Regions from separate parts of the Stenotrophomonas thermophila genome, predicted to be linked through region 1. Evidence: predicted binding sites of a transcription regulator. Region 1 holds the regulator's gene; each other region holds the start of a gene.

Region 1 (3,268 bases):
CCCGGTGCGCGCCACCGCGCTGGACCTGATGGACGAGTACGGTTTCGACGCCGGGCTGGCCCGCGACGTGGCCATGCAGATCCCGCTGGAGACCGAAGCCCATCGTGGCCGCGGCCTGATGCTGGGGCTGATCTCGCGCAAGCTGCCGATCGCCCCGGTCGACCCGCTGGAAGAAGGCGGCGTGATCGCCCTGGTCGGCCCGACCGGCGCCGGCAAGACCACCACCATCGCCAAGCTGGCCTCGCGCTTCGCCGAGAAGCATGCGCCGCGCGACGTGGCCCTGGTGACCACCGATACCACCCGCATCGGCGCCCGCGAGCAGCTGTACGGCTACGGCCGCCAGCTCGGCATCGCGGTGCACGAGGCCAACAGCGGCACCGACCTGGACCAGCTGCTGGAACGCCTGAAGGACTACAAGCTGGTGCTGATCGACACCGCCGGCCTGGGCCCGCGCGACCGCGCGCTGGCCGCGCAGCTGCAGTGGCTGCGCGCCGCCCGGCAGGTACGCACCCTACTGGTGCTGCCGGCCAACACCAGCTTCGGCGACATGGACGAGGTGGTCCGCCGCTTCGGCGCCGCCAACCTGCAGGGCCTGGTGCTGAGCAAGCTGGACGAGACCGGCCGCTTCGGCAACGCCCTGTCGGTGGCCGTGGACCACGCCCTCCCGATCACCTGGGTGACCGATGGCCAGGACGTTCCGGAGGACCTGCACCGGGCCAGTGCGGCCAATCTCGTACTTCGCCTTGAAGATTTGCGCCGCGCGGCCGATATGCCCTGCAACCCGGAGTTGAACCATGCCGTCGCGTGAGTACGCCAAGCTGACCAAGACCTTCCCGCTGTCGGCCACCCGCAGCGAGCCGCTCGGCCCTGTGCGCACCATCGCGGTAACCGGCGGCAAGGGCGGCGTGGGCAAGACCAACGTCTCGGCCAACCTGGCTGTGGCGCTGGCGGGCATGGGCAAGCGCACGCTGCTGCTGGACGCCGACCTGGGCCTGGCCAACATCGACGTGATCCTGGGCTTGAACCCCACCTTTACGCTGGCCGACCTGGTGGCCGGCCGCTGCTCGCTGGACGACGTCATCGTCGAAGGCCCGAACGGCGTGCTGGTGGTCCCGGCCGCTTCCGGCCGCCGGCACATGGCCGAGCTGGCCCCGGCCGAGCATGTCGGCCTGGTCAACGTGTTCTCCGAACTGGAACGCGAGCTGGACATCATGGTGGTCGATACCGCCGCCGGCATCACCGACGGCGTGCTGACCTTCTGCCAGGCCGCGCAGGACACCGTGGTGGTGGTCTGTGACGAACCGGCCTCGATCACCGACGCCTACGCACTGATCAAGGTGCTTTCTCGCGAACGCGGCGTGGACCGCATCCAGGTAGTGGCCAACATGGTGCGCGACCCCAACGAGGGCCGCGTGCTGTACGAAAAGCTGACCCGCGTCTGCGAGAAGTTCCTCGCCGATGTCTCGCTGAACTACCTGGGCTGCGTGCCGCAGGATGACTGGCTGCGCCTGTCGGTGCAGCGCCAGCAGCCGGTGGTGAAGGCCTATCCGTCCAGCCCGGCCGCGCTGGCGATCACCGAGATCGCGCGTCGCACCGCACGCTGGCAGGCGCCGACCGAACCGCGTGGCGGCGTCGAGTTCTTCCTCGAGCGCATCCTCAAGCAGCGCGGGGTGGCCGCATGAAAGGCGCAGCCCAGTACAGGGAAGTCCAGCGCTCGGCGGCCAACGAGGTCATCGCCCAGCATTCGGACCTGGTGCGGCGCATCGCCCACCACCTGGCCGCGCGGTTGCCGGCCAGCGTTGAAGTGGACGACCTGATCCAGGCCGGCATGATGGGCCTGATCGAAGCGTCGCGCAGCTACGACGCCGACCAGGGCGCCTCGTTCGAGACCTATGCCTCGATCCGCATCCGCGGTTCGATGATCGACGAGATCCGCCGTGGCGACTGGGTGCCGCGCTCGGTGCACCGCCGTGCACGCGATGCCGCCGCCACCATCCGCCGCCTGGAACAGAGCACCGGCCGTGCCGCCAGCGCCACCGAAGTGGCCGCCGCGATGGAGATGCCGCTGCCCGAATACCTGCGGTTGATGGAAGACGCCGCACGTGGCCAGGTGCTGAGCCTGGAGTCGCGCATCGAGGACCAGGGCGAGCTGGACACCGTCGCCCAGGGCGGCCCGACGCCGCAGCAGGTGCTGGAGCGTGGTGAATTCGGCCGCGAGCTGGGCAAGGCCATCGGCCACCTGCCCGAGCGCGAACAGCTGGTGCTCTCGCTCTACTACGAGCAGGAACTGAACCTGAAGGAGATCGGCGCGGTGCTCGGCGTGAGCGAGTCGCGGGTCTGCCAGATCCACGGCCAGGCGGTGCTGCGCCTGCGTGGCCGGCTCAAGATTTTCGAGGCGGCGGACGCCGGCCTGGAAGAATGAACATGCCCGAGGCGGCTGCCCCCGGCCGCCCGGAATGAACAACAAAGGAACTCTGCTTTGAACAAGAACATGCGCATCCTGATCGTCGATGACTTCTCGACCATGCGTCGGATCGTCAAGAACCTGCTGGGCGATCTGGGCTTCACCAATACCGCCGAAGCCGAGGACGGGCATGCCGCGCTGTCGCTGCTGCAGAGCCAGCCGTTCGATTTCGTGGTCACCGACTGGAACATGCCGGTGATGACCGGCATCGAGCTGCTGAAGGCGATCCGTGCCGATGCCAAGCTGAAGACCCTGCCAGTGCTGATGGTCACCGCCGAAGCCAAGCGCGAACAGATCATCGAAGCCGCCCAGAACGGCGTGAACGGCTACATCATCAAGCCGTTCACTGCGCAGACGCTGGAAGAGAAGCTCGGCAAGATCTTCGAACGCCTGGCGGCCAGCGCCTGATGGATACCACGGTCGACAAGAGCGCCCTCGCCCTGCGCCTGCAGGAAGCCCTGGACGCACTCGAGTCCGGTGACGAGGCCGCCTGGCGGCAGCGCATCGACGGACTGGTCGCGCTGCGTACGCAGCCGATGATGAGCGGCCTCTCGCGGCTGGCCCGCGAGCTGGGGCAGGCACTGGGTGAGCTGCCGACTGTGCCCAGCGAGGCCGGTGAGCTGGACGACGCCTGCGCACGCCTGGACCACGTGGTGGCGATGACCGAACAGGCCACCCACCTCACCCTGGACCTGGCCGAGGAATGCCGCAGCCTGACCGAACAGCTGCGTGCCGAAGGCCTGCAGCCAGGCCAGGACGCGCAGCTCGAGCGCATCCGCCACAACCTGACCGAGATCGCCCTGA
Region 2 (3,268 bases), on a different contig from region 1:
GCATCGCAGGAACAGAGCGCCGGCATCGAGCAGGTCAACCAGACCGTGGTGCAGATGGACGAAACCACCCAGCAGAACGCTGCGCTGGTGGAGGAAGCCACCGCCGCCGCGCGTGCGATGGAAGACCAGGCCGTGCAGCTGGGCGAAGCCGTGGCCCGCTTCCGGCTGGCATCGCAGGGCACGGCGGCCATTCCGGCGCGTCCGCTGGCGGCGCCGGTACCGCGCCAGGTCGCAGCTGCCGCACCGGCCGTGAAGGCGGCCCCGGCACGTACGCTGCGCACCGGGACAGCCCAGTCGGCGCTGGCTGCAGACGGCGACTGGCAGGAGTTCTGATGTCGCCAGGGTCGGACCCTTCTCCCTCGGGAAAGGGGTCTGGCCCCTTACGCATGGAAAGTGATGCAAATCCCACTTCATAATCCGGTGCAGAGGCCGATATCCCCATCGAGCCTCGCGCCAACGCGTGCTGGCGCCCGCCCCTGACCGTAGATTCCATGTCCGACGGCAACGACACTGCAGTGCATGATGTCCACGCGGCTGATGCCGCCGACGAACGTTTCCTGGTCCGCAACCCGCGCCAGTTGCGCCAGCTGCTGCGCTCGCTGATCGACCAGCGATCACTGATCAATGCCCATATCGACGGCCGCGACCGGTCGTTCCCGACCGCACTGCTCGAACTCGAAGAGGATGAAGACTACCTGCTGCTCGATGGCAGCCTGCAGGAGGCTTCCAACCGCGCCGCCGAACAGGCCGACCATCTGCTGTGCTTCGCCCAGCTCGAGCGTGTCCTCGTGCGGTTCCGCCTGCACGCGCTGGAGCGCGTGGACAACGACGGGCACGTTGCCTTCCGCGCCCCCCTTCCGGACGAACTGGTGCATCTGCAACGCCGTGAGATGTACCGGCTGGAAACCCCCGTCACCGATTCGCCCCAACTGCTGATCCCCGCCGGCGAGAGCCGCGCCGACGCCCTGTCGATGCGGGTGGTGGACATCAGTGGCGGCGGCCTGGCGGTCGCCGTGCCAACCGATTGCGCAGTGTTCAGCCTGCAGAAGCGCTACCCGGCGGTGCTGTCGTTGCCCGACGGCCCGGACCTGGAGATCGGGCTGGTTGTCTGCAACCTGTTGCCGCAGCGCCAACCCAACGGGATCGAGATCAAGCGGGTGGGCATGCGCTTTGACACCCTGCCGCGCGGCGCCGACAGCGCCATCCAGCGCTACATCTTCCGCATCGACCGACAGCGCAAGGCACGCCGCAACGGCGAGCTGTAGGGCGCGTTCAATGGGTAGTGGCGGCCGCTGGCCGGCAACCCGCATATTGCCGTTGCCGGCCAGCGGCCGGCACTACCGATCCTCGGCAGACCCAAGCGATGCGCGGATACCCACCGCGCCCCGGTAGACCCACGCCATGCGCGGATGCCTCCGAGCCGGCACCTAAAGTCCCCCCCGGCGGGGCCGATATCGAGCCTGACACCGGGACTTCCGGCAGAACCAGGACCCCTCGATGAACGACAAGACCAACTCCGCCGCCAGCGCCGGTGGCGAATTCCTCAGCTTCACCCTTGGTGACGAGCACTACGGCGTGGACATCCTCAAGGTGCAGGAAATCCGCGGCTACGACGCCGTCACCCGGGTGCCGGATGCACCGGACTACATCAAGGGCGTGATCAACCTGCGCGGCACCATCGTGCCGGTCATCGACCTGCGCCTGAAGCTGCGCCTGGACAATGCCCGCTACGACGCCTTCACCGTGATGATCGTGCTGAACGTCGAAGACCGCGTGGTCGGCATCGTGGTCGACAGCGTCTCGGACGTCATCCCGCTGTCGGCCGAGCAGATCCGTCCGACCCCGGAATTCGGCGCTGCCGTCGACACCCGCTTCATCTCCGGCATCGGCACCCACGACGACCGCATGCTGATCCTGCTGGACATCGAGACCCTGCTCGACAGCGCCGACATGGGGCAGAACGCCCTTGCCGAAGACGCTGCTGCCTGACCGAGCGGACCTGCTTCACGTTCCGGTCACAAAACCCTTCAGTTCTCCCCGGCAGTGCCGATAGGGGGACAGAAGCCGGTCGCGCAGGAGCGCGCGGAACCGGAACGACCATCACCATCCCCGGAGATATACCTCGATGAAGTCCCTGCTTGCGTTCGTTTCGGCCGCTGTCCTGGCCACCACCGCTTCCTCCGCGTTCGCCCAGTCGGCCGACATGATCCCGCCGGAACTGGCACCGCGCTCGGTCGGCAAGGACGGCATGGTCTGCGGCAAGGTCGAGAAGGCCCGCTACGCAGAAGGTTCCGAAGGCCAGCCGACCTTCCTTTACATGGGCGGCGCCTTCCCGCGCCACACCTTCTCGGCCCGCATCGCCGGCGAGAACCGCAGCAAGTTCTCCTTCCCGCTGGAAACCCTGGAAGGCAAGACCGTCTGCGTGATCGGCAAGATCCAGCGTGACGCCTCGCGCGCGGAAATCGAAGTCAGCTCGCCGGCTGGCCTGAAGCTGGCCAACATCAAGTAATCCGCTGTCCGTCGGACCACGCCGGTGCTGGTGCCGGCGTGGTTTCTGCTGCAACCGGGCCCGATGCCCGGGCGCGTCTGCCTTAGGAGCTCGCAACGCCCATGCCGTGGATCAACAACCTGAAACTGATGCCGAAGCTGCTGCTGACTTTCGGCGTCCTCCTGCTGGTGATGCTGTTGCAGGGCATCGTCGCCTATCGCGGCCTGCATTCGCTGAACAACGTCACCACCGAGCTGGCCGGTTCACGCATGGAGAGCATCCGCCTCGCCGGCGAGATGCGCGGCATGCTGGGCGAATACCGCAATGCCGCCTACCAGCAACTGATCCGGGCCAGCGACGACGTCAAGTCCGATGCGCGCAAGCAGGGCGTCGAGCTGCGCGCGAGCATGGACAAGTCGATCAAGGAGTACCCGAAGCTGGTCGACAACGCGCAGCAGAAGAAGCTGTTCGACACCTTCGCCAAGGAGTGGAAGGACGCCCTGGCCTCCTATGACAGTGTCACCGAGATGCTGGAACTGGACCTGCCGGACGATGCCATCGATACCTTCGTCGGCGAAACCCGCACCAAGCACCGCAAGGCCGCCTCGGCACTGGAAGCGCTGATCGCCGAAGACAACCGCCTGGCCCGCGCCTCGCGCGAACAGGCCGCGTCCACCTATTCCGCCTCGGCCGTGCTGACCGTGATCGCCCTGCTGGGTGGCGCCGCGCTCGGCCTGGTGCTGGTCTGGCTGTTCGCCCGCGCACTGGTCGGCAGCGTGC
Region 3 (3,268 bases), on a different contig from region 1:
GAACGCGAGGTGGCGATCCTGCGCTTGCTGGCCGGTGGCTACAGCAACAAGGAGATCGCGCGCAGCCTGTTCCTGGCCGAGGGCACGGTGAAGAACTACGTGTCCGCCATACTCGACAAGCTGGGCACCCGCGATCGCACCCGTGCGGTGCTGAAGGCGATTACCCTGCGCATCATCTGAGTGGACCGAGCAAGGAGTGCCAGTGAACCCGATCCTGCATGTGGAAATCCCGGCCAGTGACCTGGACCGTGCCATCACGTTCTACCAGCGGTGGCTGCAGGTCGCGGTGGACGAACCTGTCGTGCTGCACGGCTGCCGGATGGCCTACCTGCCGTTCTCCGATGAGGCCGCCGGTGCCAGCATCGCGCTGGTGCACGGCGCGGACTACCGGCCTTCCGAACAGGGGGCGCGCGTCTACATCGGCGTCGATGACCTGGATGCGAGCCTGGGGCGAGCACTGCAAGCGGGCGCCGAGCTGCGCTTCGGACCCGCCGATGCGGGCGACTGGCGTGTGGCCGAGATCCGCGACAGCGAAGGCAACCGCATTACGCTGCAGGCGCGCGCGGTTGCGTAGAGCCGAGCCCATGCTCGGCTGCTGTTGACCCAGCAGCCCAAGCTCAGCCGAGCATGGGCTCGGCGCTACAAGGTTGCGGCGCGTGAGCGCTGCAGCCAGTCATTGATGGCCGGGTCCAGTCGCGGGTCGTCCGGCAGCTGCATGCCGAAGCGCTGCTGCAGTACGTCGCGCACATCACCCACATCATGCAGCGGGCGCTTGTCCGGCGCCTGCCCGGGGCGGTGCTCGGTGTAGTTGCCGCTGCCGATGGTGCGGCGCCAGTCCGGTCCGGTCAGCGACACGCGTAGCTGGCCCGGGAAGCTGGAATCGGGGTGGGTGCATACGTACCAGTTGCCCACCACGTTGTCGATCGGTGCAGGCGCCTGCAGATCGAAGCGGTACATCGCCCGCCAGCCGTCGCTGGATTCGGCTGACAGCACGAAGTCGCCCTCGTCAGGCAGACGCTGCAGCAGATAGCGCTCATGCGGCGTGGCCTGCGGCTGCGCATCGTGCAGGCGCAGCGGTACGGTCGGGGTCAGGCTGCCGAATCCGGCATCCACCAGCCAGTCGTCCCCATCCACATGCACGCGCAGCAGCAGATGGGTACGCGCGGTCAGTTCGCCGTCATGCGCTGCCAGCAGCACGCGCGCACTCAGCGGCTGCGCATCAAAGCCCAGTGCCTGCAGCAGGGCCAGCAGGCCGCCATTGAGTTCGAAGCAGTAGCCGCCACGACGGTCGTCGAGCAGCTTGCGCTGCACGCTGTCCAGGTCGATCGGTACTGCATCGCGCAGCAGGCAGCTGAGGGTTTCGAACGGCAGCAGTGCGTTGTGGCGCTGCTGCAGCAGGGTCAGGCCCGCCAGCGTCAGCGGTGGCGGTGCATCCAGCTGCAGGCGTTGCAGGTAGCGGGGGACATCGAGCGTGGTCATGGAGGCACCGGACGGGGGAAGGGCGTCCACTGTGCTCCCCCAACCGGGGTTGAGGTCAAGGGTGGTGGTCGTGTCACGCCAGCGTCGCCTGCACCCGGTAGAAAGTCCGCGTCCGCCAGTCATCGCTGGGCTCGGACGACGAAAGGTCTAAAGTTGCCTTGAGTCCGGCCGATACAGGTGCGTCTTTCCGCCTGGAGCCCGTCATGTCGGCCGTCGTCCCCCACCTCCGGTCCCTGCGCACGCGCCTCGCTGCGATGCACTCGGCGTCCCCCGGCCTGCTGCGCTGGCTGCAGCCACATCGGCTCAGCGTGGCCAACAAGCTCAAGGCCACACTGTGGATCTGCGGCCTGGGCCTGGTGGCGATCGCTGCTGTCTACGCCTGGACTGGCCATGCCAACGCACTGGCTGCGCGCAGCCAGGCCAGCTACCAGCGCGGCAGCGATCTGGCTGCCAGCCTGTCCACGCGGGTGGCCGAAGCGCGTCGCCTGCAGGCCCAGTATGCACGCAGTTTCGATGATGCCGACCGCGCGCAGCTGTTGGCCACGCAGAAGGCGTTGCAGACCGATCTGCAGGCGCTGCGCGCGATGCCGATGGATGCTGGCCGGCGCAAGGCTCTGCAGGCGCTGACTGAAGCCGCCGACGCGTTCTCGCAGGGTGTGGCCGCCCTGTTCGAACGGGTCGACGAGATGGGCCGTGGTGATGCCGGCCTCGCTGCGCAGCTGCAGCAGGCCGCCGACACTCTGCAGGCGCAGGTGGATGTGCAGCAACGGCCCGCGCTGGCGCTGTCCCTGCAGAAGATGCGAAGGCAGGAGGCACTGCTGCTGCTCGACGGTGATTCCACCCACGCCGACCGCGCCAGCGAGGAGAAGCTGCCGTTCGACCTCGCACTGGCGGGCCTGCCTGCGGATGTGCAGGACACCCTGCGCACCGGGATGGAGGCGTATCAGGCCGCATTGCTGGGGTATACCGCTGCCCGCGTCGGCCTGGATGTTGAAGCGCAGTCGCTGCTGGATACCGCCGCGGGCGTAGCGCCGGCGTTGGCCGCATTCCAGCAGGCACAGGTGGCGGCACTGGCCGAGGCGCAGGCACGCCAGCAGGCCGGCGCGCGCACCATGAGCGTGCTGTTCGCACTGACCCTGCTGCTGGTGGCCGGCGTGCTGATCACCAGCCTGGTGCTGGTGCTGCGTGCGGTGCGCCGGCCGATCCAGGACACCCTGCGCTTCGCCAGCGACATCGCCGACGACCGCCTCGACACCACCCTGCGCGTCTACAACGCCAACGACGAGATCGGCCAGCTGGCCCAGCGCCTGGTCGACATGCAGCAGCGCCTGCGCGCACGCATCGAGACCGAGCGCGCGGTGGCGCGCGGCAACACCCGCGTGCGCCAGGCATTGGACAGCGCGCAGACCGGCCTGATGGTGATCGATGCGGAAGGGCAGGTCGCCTACGCCAACCCGGCATTGCTGCAGCTGCTTGAACTGACGAACGAAGCGCTGGTGGGCAGCGACGCGGTAAGCCTGCATCCGGCGTTGGCCAGCCTGGCCGGCGTACGCCAGCGCGAGGAGCGCGAGATCGGCCATGCCGGCGTGCGCTACCAGCTGATCGCCAATGCCATCATCGACGAAGCTCAGTTCCTTGGCGTGGCGGTGGAGTGGCGCAGCCGCGCGCTGGAAACGCTGCTGGAAACCGAAGTGGCAGCACTGGTCGACGCCGCCGCACAGGGCGAGCTGCACGGTCGCATCGCGCTGGAGGGAAAACAGGGCTTCGTGCGCACGTTGTCGACCAGCAT

What was found. The regulator FliA, encoded in region 1, starts transcription of late flagellar genes. The targets are predictions, from matches to a motif close to TAAAGTTTNNCNNNCNNNGGCCGATAA.
Region 2: the regulator FliA is predicted to act here: its motif matches at 1,429-1,455, upstream of BN1263_RS16900 (chemotaxis protein CheW).
Region 3: the regulator FliA is predicted to act here: its motif matches at 1,628-1,654, upstream of BN1263_RS00415 (methyl-accepting chemotaxis protein).

The regions. Positions count from the first base shown of each region.
Region 1 covers NZ_CVIW01000008.1:10,688-13,955, reverse strand. The annotation lists gene flhF (flagellar biosynthesis GTPase FlhF) at 1-808, shown strand, start outside; gene BN1263_RS05200 (MinD/ParA family ATP-binding protein) at 795-1,682, shown strand; gene BN1263_RS05195 (RNA polymerase sigma factor FliA) at 1,679-2,422, shown strand; gene cheY (chemotaxis response regulator CheY) at 2,480-2,872, shown strand; gene BN1263_RS05185 (protein phosphatase CheZ) at 2,872-3,268, shown strand, end outside.
Region 2 covers NZ_CVIW01000053.1:224-3,491, forward strand. The annotation lists partial or broken gene BN1263_RS16890 (methyl-accepting chemotaxis protein) at 1-333, shown strand, start outside; gene BN1263_RS16895 (flagellar brake protein) at 492-1,265, shown strand; gene BN1263_RS16900 (chemotaxis protein CheW) at 1,498-1,989, shown strand; gene BN1263_RS16905 (hypothetical protein) at 2,126-2,509, shown strand; partial or broken gene BN1263_RS16910 (MCP four helix bundle domain-containing protein) at 2,611-3,268, shown strand, end outside.
Region 3 covers NZ_CVIW01000001.1:91,967-95,234, reverse strand. The annotation lists gene BN1263_RS00430 (response regulator transcription factor) at 1-180, shown strand, start outside; gene BN1263_RS00425 (VOC family protein) at 203-574, shown strand; gene BN1263_RS00420 (arylamine N-acetyltransferase family protein) at 640-1,479, opposite strand; gene BN1263_RS00415 (methyl-accepting chemotaxis protein) at 1,683-3,268, shown strand, end outside.